Regions from separate parts of the Streptomyces sp. NPDC017940 genome, predicted to be linked through region 2. Evidence: riboswitches for the same ligand, from Rfam matches in the RefSeq annotation. Region 2 holds a riboswitch; the other holds the start of a gene.
What was found. A riboswitch is a leader RNA that binds a small molecule or an ion and turns the genes downstream of it on or off. The one in region 2 is predicted to bind cobalamin.
Positions count from the first base shown of each region.

Region 1: linked by a shared signal. The riboswitch ahead of ACH4DX_RS14605 (hypothetical protein) and the one ahead of metE (5-methyltetrahydropteroyltriglutamate--homocysteine S-methyltransferase) in region 2 are both predicted to bind cobalamin.

Region 1 covers NZ_JBIRHJ010000004.1:21,421-25,828, reverse strand. The annotation lists gene ACH4DX_RS14615 (ATP-grasp domain-containing protein) at 1-41, opposite strand, end outside; gene ACH4DX_RS14610 (cysteine synthase family protein) at 38-1,060, opposite strand; gene ACH4DX_RS14605 (hypothetical protein) at 1,057-1,905, opposite strand; cobalamin riboswitch at 2,153-2,359, opposite strand; gene ACH4DX_RS14600 (ferric reductase-like transmembrane domain-containing protein) at 2,607-3,593, shown strand; gene ACH4DX_RS14595 (hypothetical protein) at 3,761-4,021, opposite strand; gene ACH4DX_RS14590 (NAD-dependent epimerase/dehydratase family protein) at 4,242-4,408, opposite strand, start outside.
Region 2 covers NZ_JBIRHJ010000004.1:134,154-138,561, reverse strand. The annotation lists gene metE (5-methyltetrahydropteroyltriglutamate--homocysteine S-methyltransferase) at 1-2,150, opposite strand, end outside; cobalamin riboswitch at 2,317-2,533, opposite strand; gene ACH4DX_RS15160 (TetR/AcrR family transcriptional regulator) at 2,688-3,302, opposite strand; gene ACH4DX_RS15155 (FAD-dependent oxidoreductase) at 3,528-4,408, shown strand, end outside.

The DNA of each region.
Region 1 (4,408 bases), 110 kb from region 2:
CCGAGTCCGAAGGTGAGGGACTCCAGGCAGACGACGCTCATGCCGCGTGCTCCTTCCGGTCGGCCGGGCGGGCCGCGCGCCGCCAGGGCATCGTGGACCAGGGCATGGTCATCTCCTGCGGTCCTGATACCTCGACGGGTCGCAGGGCGGCGGGGTCCAGGGCCTCCGGGTGCCTGGCGAAGACGCGCTCGACATAGCGGTGTCCGGTGTCGGCGCCGATCACCAGGTGCAGCCGGTCGGGGTGGTGACGCGCCTCGTGCGTCGCGGCCAGGTACCCGGCGCCGGTCGACAGACCGGCGAAGACGGCGTGCTCGCGCAGCAGCGCGATCGTGCCGGACATGGCGTGGGTGAAGTCCAGCCAGTGGAGGGCGTCGTAGAGGTGGTGGCGGACGTTGTCGAAGGCGATCGACGACCCGATGCCGGCGATGATCGCTTCGGGGTCGCGGTGGTCCTGGCTGCCGAAGGTGACGCTCCCGAAGGGCTGCACACCGACCAGCCGTACCGAGGGGTCCGTGGCGCGCAGGCGTTCCACCAGGCCACCCGTCGAGGCCCCGGAGCCCACGCCTCCGACGACGGTCAGCGCGGCCTCGGGAAACGTGGCCGTGATCCGGTCGGCGACCTCGTGGTAGCCGAGGTAGTGGATGTCGTCGTGGTACTGGCGCATCCAGTGCCAGCCCGGGTGCTCGGCGAGGATCTCCCGCACGCGCCGCACGCGCAACTCCTGGTCCAGCTTCAGGTTCTTCGAGGGGCTGACCTGGTCCACGGTGGCACCGAGGATCTCGAGCTGGGCGCGTGTGCTGGTGTCGACGGTGGTGGACGCGACGATGTGGCAGCGCATGCCGTAGCGGTGGCAGGCCAGTGCCAGGGCGTAGGCGTAGATGCCGCTGGAGCTGTCGATCAGGGTTTGTCCCGGGCGGATCGTTCCCCGTTCCAGGAGGTGGCGGACGGCGGCGAGCGCTGAGTAGATCTTCATCGACTCGAACCGGATCAGGACGACGCCGTCGGTGAGCCGTACGAGGTCGGGGAGTTTCAAGGCGTCGGCGATGTGGGGGTGGATCACCCGTAGCCTCCTTGGGCGAAGGAACACTGGTGGCCGAGCGAGTGGAAGTAGGCGGACAGGTCCGACTTGCCGTCGGCGTCGAGGCGGGTGGGGAAGAGGTAGCCGATCATGCAGCCGGTGTGGGCGACGAAGACGCCGTCGGCGCCGAACCGCTCGCGGTGGGCGAGCATGCTGTCGAAGGCCGCCTTGGGCAGCACGTGCTGCGACAGGGCGGCGCTGACGGTGGACGCCCGTGCGACGGCGGCCGGGTCGCCGGATGCGAAGCCCTTGAGCAGATCTGTCAGGCAGCGCTCGTACTCTTCCCCGTGCCGCCGGTAGTGCTTGAGGAGAAGGTCGGTGACGGCGGCGGTGTCCACCGTCCCGGGCTCGGTGATGTAGGCGGTGTGGAATCCGATGTCCGTGCCGAGGCGACGGAGCACGCGGTGCCGACCGCTGAGGTACAGCGCGAACTCGTCGAGGAAGACGCTGTCGGCCCGCTCGATCGCGGTCAGGATCCCGAGGACCACGTCCGTGTCGTACGGCAGGGCGAAGAGCCGGAACAGGCAGCGCAGGGTCGCCACGATGTCGGCGGTGGAACTCGCCATCCCCACCCCCACCCGCAGGTCGGAGTGGGCGTCCCAGTGGCCCGGTGGCAGCGTCAGCCCGAAGTGCTCCAGGAACAGCCGGGCCGCCGTCGCGGACTTCTCCCCGAGGGGCAGCCGGTTCGGCGTGTCCGTCCCCGGGGTGAAGTGCACCCAGGAATGACGGTCCACGGGAAAGGACACCACCGCGATGTCCGGCTCGGATCCCGCCCGCAGCGGGCCCTGGTAGAGCTCACCCAGAGTGCCGTGGCAGACGCCTGACACGGTGGGGCCCGGCCCCTGCCGCGTCCCACCGGGCTCCCCGGAGGGTGTCAGCACCGTCCCGTCCGGTCCGCCGACGGACAGGCCGACCGGCATCCGACACGGATGACAGGAACACGCGTGGTCACGGACATGCCCTCCTCTGGTCCCGAGCCCGAAGAGGACCGCGAAGGAGGCGCGGCGCAGCACATGCCCTGCGGCCGTCCGTACCGCCGACCCAGTCCTCGAGGTCACCGTGCACAACCCGCACGTCAGGCGCGGGCGCAGTGGCAGGTCTTCGGACTCGTGGGCTCGCTCACCGGAGATCCGGCGGGCACCTACCGGCCGTCGCTTCCCCGGCCCCATCCAGCTACGGGCCCAGTGCTGTTGACGGCTTTCGTTCCCCTCACCGCTGCGGGACAGTCCCGGATTCCCACCGGGTTCCCTCTTGCGTCGCACCACCGGTGTCCGGGGGACAGGAGGCACGAACCGACTGCAAGCGTCAGCGTAGGGCCGTCCGCGCCGCTGCGGCAGGGGGCGCTTTCGCAGTTGTCCGAAAGCGATCGTTCTTGAGCGAGAGTTGGCGTTCGATGATGCTCACTTGGCCCCCATACGCCACTCTGGCTGAATACGGCCTCAGTATTGCCCGGCCAACTCGGCCACACTTGTTGCCCGACCACACGTGCACACCGCCCGTCGGTGTCCCGCGCCCGGGAAGGCCCAGGATGCTGCCAGAGACGACGCCCGCGGACGACGGCACGCCCCCGCAGTCCGCCGGTGACAGGCGTCCGGCCGACCGCGTCGCCCTGAGCGCCGATCTGCGGGCCGCGCTGCCCGACGCGACCGCGGCGGTCCTGGTCACGGCGGGCGTCTTCGCGTTCCTGTACGTCCGCATGGAATCGGGTGACTCGGCGACGGTCGCGGTCATGCCGTTCATGGACGACCCCCATACGTACTGGATGTACCTGCTCAGCCAGGCGTTCGGCTGGTCGGGCCTGCTGTGGGCCTGGGGCACGGTCATGCTCGGTCTGCTGCTTTCGGGGCCGCGGCCCGCCCGGCTGCCGGTCTCCCGACAGGTCCTGGAACGCTGGCACCGCACCACGAGCCTGACCACGATGGCCCTGATGTTCGCGCACGCGCTGATGTTCGCGGCCGAACTCGTACGCTACGAGACCGAGCTGGCGTGGGCCGAACGGCTGTGGGCGGGATTCGCGGACTCGTTCGTGCCCGGCTGGTACGACTCCGGCACCGGCCGGTTCGCCATCCCCATCGGCCAGGGGGCCCTCTACCTGGCCGTTCCGCTCGGTCTGCTGTTCTACATCCGGCACCGCATCGGCGCGAACACCTGGCGCCGCCTGCACCGTTTCGTGATCGTCGTGTACGTGCTGAGCGTGTGGCACACCCTGCTGTACGGCACCAACGTCTGGTACGGCGAGTGGCCGCGCACCGTGCTGTGGCTGCTGCAACTCCCGGTCGCCGTGCTGTTGTTGCTGCGCCTGCTGCGGCCCGCTCGGCGGGCCCAGAGCCTCGGCGCACCGGGTCGGCGCCGAGGCGTGTCGCTGCCCGGCTGGACGGTGCGGGCCTGCGGCCGGGTTGCCGCCGGAGCCGTCGTGGTGGGGTTGCTCATCGTGGTGGCGTCCGGTCACGACGGCGGCCGGGAACGCCCGGCCGCGCCGCCCTCGACGAGCCCGCACGCTCCCGAGCCGGAGTGATCCACGACCACTGAGGGGCGCCGGTCCGGCACGGCCCCGCACCGGCCTCGGCCCGCGTCCAGCCACCGTCCGCCGTGGCTCCGTGCTGCTGACAGCGACCTCTACAGCGCGCCCTGTGCACTGACCGCCTGGCATCGTGCAGAGCCGAGCCCCATACGGGACAACCCTCAGCGCGCATCCATCGAGTCGCTCCTGCGGGACCGCCCGCTGCGACGATCATCTCGGAGACGTCGGATGTGCAGGACCACGTACAGCAACATCGTCACGATGAAGACGACCAGCACGATCGTACGCAGAATGACCCACCACAACCCGTGGATCTCCATGATGCGTGCCAGGGCATTCAGCAGGAGCGCCACGGACAGCGTGCCCCAAGCCCAACGCTTCGCTCTGATCTCTTGGGGGCCGGGGCGGGAGGTCATGACCACCTGACGTCTCCTGACTACTCGTTATGAGTTCCAGGTGCCCTCGTCCGCACGGTCGAATCCCGCGATCCCCGGCGCCCGCTCTCCCACAGGCCTGCTCGTCCATGAGCGAGGCGGAGTTCCCCCACGGGTTGAGGGCAGTCCCGCCGACCATCAAGGGGCTGGGGCGACTGCCGCACGGCCCGACCCGTCGGTGGACCCTGACGCTGACGCGCCGTCGCGCTCAGGCGGCTCTGCGGCACGGGGTTCCCTGCTTCCCGGCGGAGCCCTCGTAGTCCTTGAGCGTACGACGAGCCACCCATCCTTGGGACTCGGCCCTGCTCACGTCCAGGACGACGGAGTGCGCGAGCTGGTCGACGGCGTAGCGGGTGAGCGGCGGCTCCGCGTGCG
Region 2 (4,408 bases):
TCGGCGTCGGGCACGCGGGGGGAGTGGATGTCGTAGACGCCGGGGCCCGCCTCGCGCGGGTAGCCGTGGGCGGCCAACTCCCGGGCCACCTGCATGTGCGAGCGGGCCGCCTCCAGGCTGATGACGTCGGCGTCGAGGTCGTCGATGGCCTGCACGATGTCACCGAACTCGGCGTAGCACATGTGGGTGTGGATCTGCGTCTGCGGCCGGACGCCGCTGGTCGTGAGCCGGAACGCCTCGGTGGCCCACGCCAGGTACGCGGCGCGGTCCGTGGCGCGCAGCGGCAGCGTCTCGCGCAGCGCGGGCTCGTCGACCTGGATGACCGAAGTGCCCGCCGCCTCCAGGTCGCCGACCTCGTCGCGCAGGGCGAGGGCGACCTGCCGTGCGGTGTCGCCGGGCGGCTGGTCGTCACGGACGAAGGACCAGGCGAGCATCGTCACGGGGCCGGTCAGCATCCCCTTGACCGGCCGGTCCGTGAGCGAGTTCGCGTACGCCGTCCAGCGCACCGTCATCGGCTCGGGCCGGGAGATGTCACCGGCGAGGACCGGCGGACGCACGTACCGGGTGCCGTACGACTGCACCCAGCCGTGCTGGGTGGCGAGGTAGCCCGTGAGCTGTTCGGCGAAGTACTGCACCATGTCGTTGCGCTCGGGCTCGCCGTGCACCAGGACGTCGATGCCTGCCTGCTCCTGGAAGGCGAGCACGTCGCGGATCTCGCTCTCGACGCGCTGCTCGTAACCCGCGTCGTCGATGCGTCCCGCGCGCAGGTCGGCGCGGGCGGCGCGCAGTTCCGCGGTCTGCGGGAACGAACCGATGGTGGTCGTCGGGAGGAGCGGCAGCTTGAGGTGGGCCCGCTGGGCGACGGTGCGGGTGCTGTACGGCTGGGAGCGGCGGCTGTCGGCGTCGGTGACGGCGGCGACCCTGGCCCGTACCGCTGTGTCGTGCGTGATGGGTGAGGTGGCGCGGGACGCGAGGTCGGCGCGGTTGGCGGCGAGTTCGGCGGCGATGGCGTCGGTTCCCTGGGCGAGACCCCTGGCCAGTGTGGAGATCTCCGCCGTCTTCTGCCGGGCGAAGGCGAGCCAGCGCAGGATCTGCGGGTCGATGTCGCGCTCGGCCGCCGCGTCGATCGGGACGTGCAGGAGGGAGCAGGAGGCGGCCACGTCGACCTGGTCGGCGAGACCCAGGAGCGTGCCGAGGGTGGACAGGGAGTTCTCGAGGTTGTTGATCCAGACGTTGCGGCCGTCGACCACACCCGCGACCAGGCGCTTGCCGGGCAGTCCGCCGACCGCGGCCAGCGCGTCGAGGTTGGCGGCAGCGGCGGCGGTGAAGTCGAGGGCCAGGCCGTCGACCGGCGCCTTCGCGAGGACGGGCAGCGCGTCGCCGAGCCGGTCGAAGTAGGACGCCACGAGCAGCTTGGGCCGGTCGGTGAGGGCGCCGAGATCGCGGTAGGCGCGCGCTGCGGCGTTGAGCTCGGCGGGTGTGCGGTCCTGCACCAGGGCGGGCTCGTCGAGCTGCACCCACTCGGCGCCGGCCGCGCGCAGGGCGACGAGGACCTCGGCGTACACGGGAAGGAGGCGGTCCAGGAGCGTCAGCGGCTCGAAGTCGGCCGCCGCACCGGGAGCGGGCTTGGCCAGGAGCAGATAGGTGACGGGGCCGACCAGGACGGGGCGGGCGGCGAGGCCGAGCGCGAGTGCCTCCTTCAGCTCGGCGACCTGCTTGGCCGAGTCGGCCGTGAAGACGGTGTCGGGGCTCAACTCCGGCACCAGGTAGTGGTAGTTGGTGTCGAACCACTTGGTCATCTCCAGCGGCGCCACGTCCTGGGTGCCGCGTGCCATCGCGAAGTAGCCGTCGAGCGCGTCGGCGTCGACGGCCGCGCGGTGCCGTGGCGGTACGGCGCCGACCATGACACTGGTGTCGAGGACGTGGTCGTAGTACGAGAAGTCCCCGGTCGGCACCTCGTGGATGCCTGCGTCGGCCAACTGCTGCCAGGCGGAGCGTCGTAGGTCCGCCGCGGTCTGCCGGAGGGCGTCCGCCGTGACGCGGCCCTTCCAGTAGCCCTCGACGGCCTTCTTGAGCTCACGGTTCCGACCCTGGCGGGGGTAGCCGTACACGGTGGCCCGTGCTGCCGCGGCTGCGGGCTTCGCTGTCACGGAAATCTCCTTCGCGAGATGACTCCTGAGCATCCCGGTGACGGGACACGGACGCGAAGGGGTGACGAACCGGACGGGGCGGACGTGCGCGCCGTGGCGCGGTCGTCCTCCGCCTGGTGTGCACGCCGACCCGCCCACGAGGTCACCGGGATGTCCGCACGCGATCGGTCACGTGCGGGCAACGGGCAGGTCTTCGGACTCGTGGGCGCGCCTGCCGAAGCAGACTCCTACTGGCCGTCGCTTCCCAGACCCGGCCGGGTCCAGTGCGTATGACGGCGTTCGTTCCCACTCACCGCTGCGGGGCAGTCCCGGATTCCCACCGGGTTCCCTCTTGCGACGCGTCTGTCTGGCGGACAGGGCGAACCAGCTGCACAGGTCAGATTAGAGGGTCACCGGCTTCGTGGGCAGTGCTGCCCGTACGGCGGCAAGTGATCTCGGACACGGTTCGGGTCCGGGGCCGGGTCCGGGTCCGGGTCCGGGTCGAGCCTGTCCCGCGGACGCCGGGCGCGAGAAAAGGCCGGAGTCCCGGATTCGCCCTCAGTTCCCGGCGGGGGCGAGCCCCCGCCAGCCGTTCTCCAACAACTCGAAGGCACGAGTGACGGCCTCGCGGGGGTCGTCCTGGCCGCGGGCGGCGCGGGGTGCCTCCAGGGCGAAGTGGGCCAGGGCCGTGCAGGCCGGGTCGTTCGCGGGCATGCCGCTCTCCTTGGCGATCACCCGGGCGAGGGCCGAAGCGTGGCGCGACCACATGCCCTGAAGGTAGTCGCGCAGCGCGGGGGTGTTGTTCACCAGGTCGAAGAAGGCGGCGAAGCGGGCGTCTCCGTCGGAGGCGGCCATGCGGTGGCGCAAGGCGTGCTCGCGCAGTGCTGTGGGGACGGACTGCCCCCGGGGGCGTTCGCGCACGGCTGCGAGCAGCCGGGCCTCGTCGTCGGCCTCCTCGTCGAAGACGAGGGCCTCCTTGACCGGGAAGTGCTTGAACAGCGTCGTGGTCGACACATCGGCGGCGTCCGCGATCTCGCGGATGCCGACGTCGTCGTAGCCGCGCTCCAGGAACAGCCGCAGCGCGGCGTCGGCGATGGCCTGGCGGGTGGCGGCCTTCTTGCGCTCGCGGCGCCCCATCGGCGCTTCCGCCGCGCCGGTCTCGGTCTCGTTCATTCCCGCACCCTACCCCTGTGGTTGCACGGCTTCAAAAGTTTACCTGTTGCACTTATGGAACGGCCGTGCTCTCCTGAACCCAGTGATCAGCCGGGCCGATCGCGTGAACCCAGTGATCAGCCAGGCCGATCGCGTGAACTCAGTGACCGGCCAGGCCGCTTGCGCGAACTCTGTGATCAGCCACGCCGCCCGCGACGGCGCGCCCTTCCGAACGGAGCACCGCCCATGAACACCACCCCCATGCACACCACCCCCATGCACACCACCCCCGTACTCCGCATCGCCGTCATCGGCGCCGGTCCCGGCGGCCTCACCTGCGCGCGCGTCCTCCAGCAGCACGGCATCGCCGTCACCGTCCACGAACTGGACGCCTCTCCGGCCGCCCGCGACCAGGGCGGCACCCTCGACATGCACCCGGGGTCGGGCCAACACGCCCTGCGTGCGGCAGGGTTGCTGGACGAGTTCCGCTCCTTGTCCCGCCCCGAGGGGCAGCAGATGCGTCTGGTCGGCGGCGACGGCCGGATCGTGTTCGACGGGATACCGCCGGAGGCCGACACCACCGAGGGCAATCCGGAGATCGACCGTGGGGTACTGCGCCGTCTCCTGCTGGAGTCCCTCGAACCAGGCACCGTCCACTGGGGTCACGGACTCGCCCGCGTCGAACCCCTCGGCGACGGCGTCCACCGACTGCACTTCACCGACGGCACCGCTGCCGACGCCGATCTCGTCATCGGCGCCGACGGCGCCTGGTCCAAGGTGCGCCGCCTGCTGACGAACGCCGCACCCCGCTACACCGGCGTCACCTTCGTCGAGACCGGCTTCGACGACGCCGACGTCCGTCATCCCCGCCTGGCCGCACTGACCGCCGCCGGCACGATGATGGCCCTCCACAACCGGCAGGGCTTCGTCGCCCAGCGCAACAGCGGCGGACACATACGCGTCTACGTAGCCATGCGCGCCGACGAGGACTGGTACCGGCAGGACGGGGTCGACCTCGCCGACACCCCTGCCGTGCGCGACGCGCTCCTGCGCCGGTTCACCGGCTGGGGCGAGGAACTGCTCGGCTTCGTCACCGACACCGACACGGGCTACGTCAACCGCCCCCT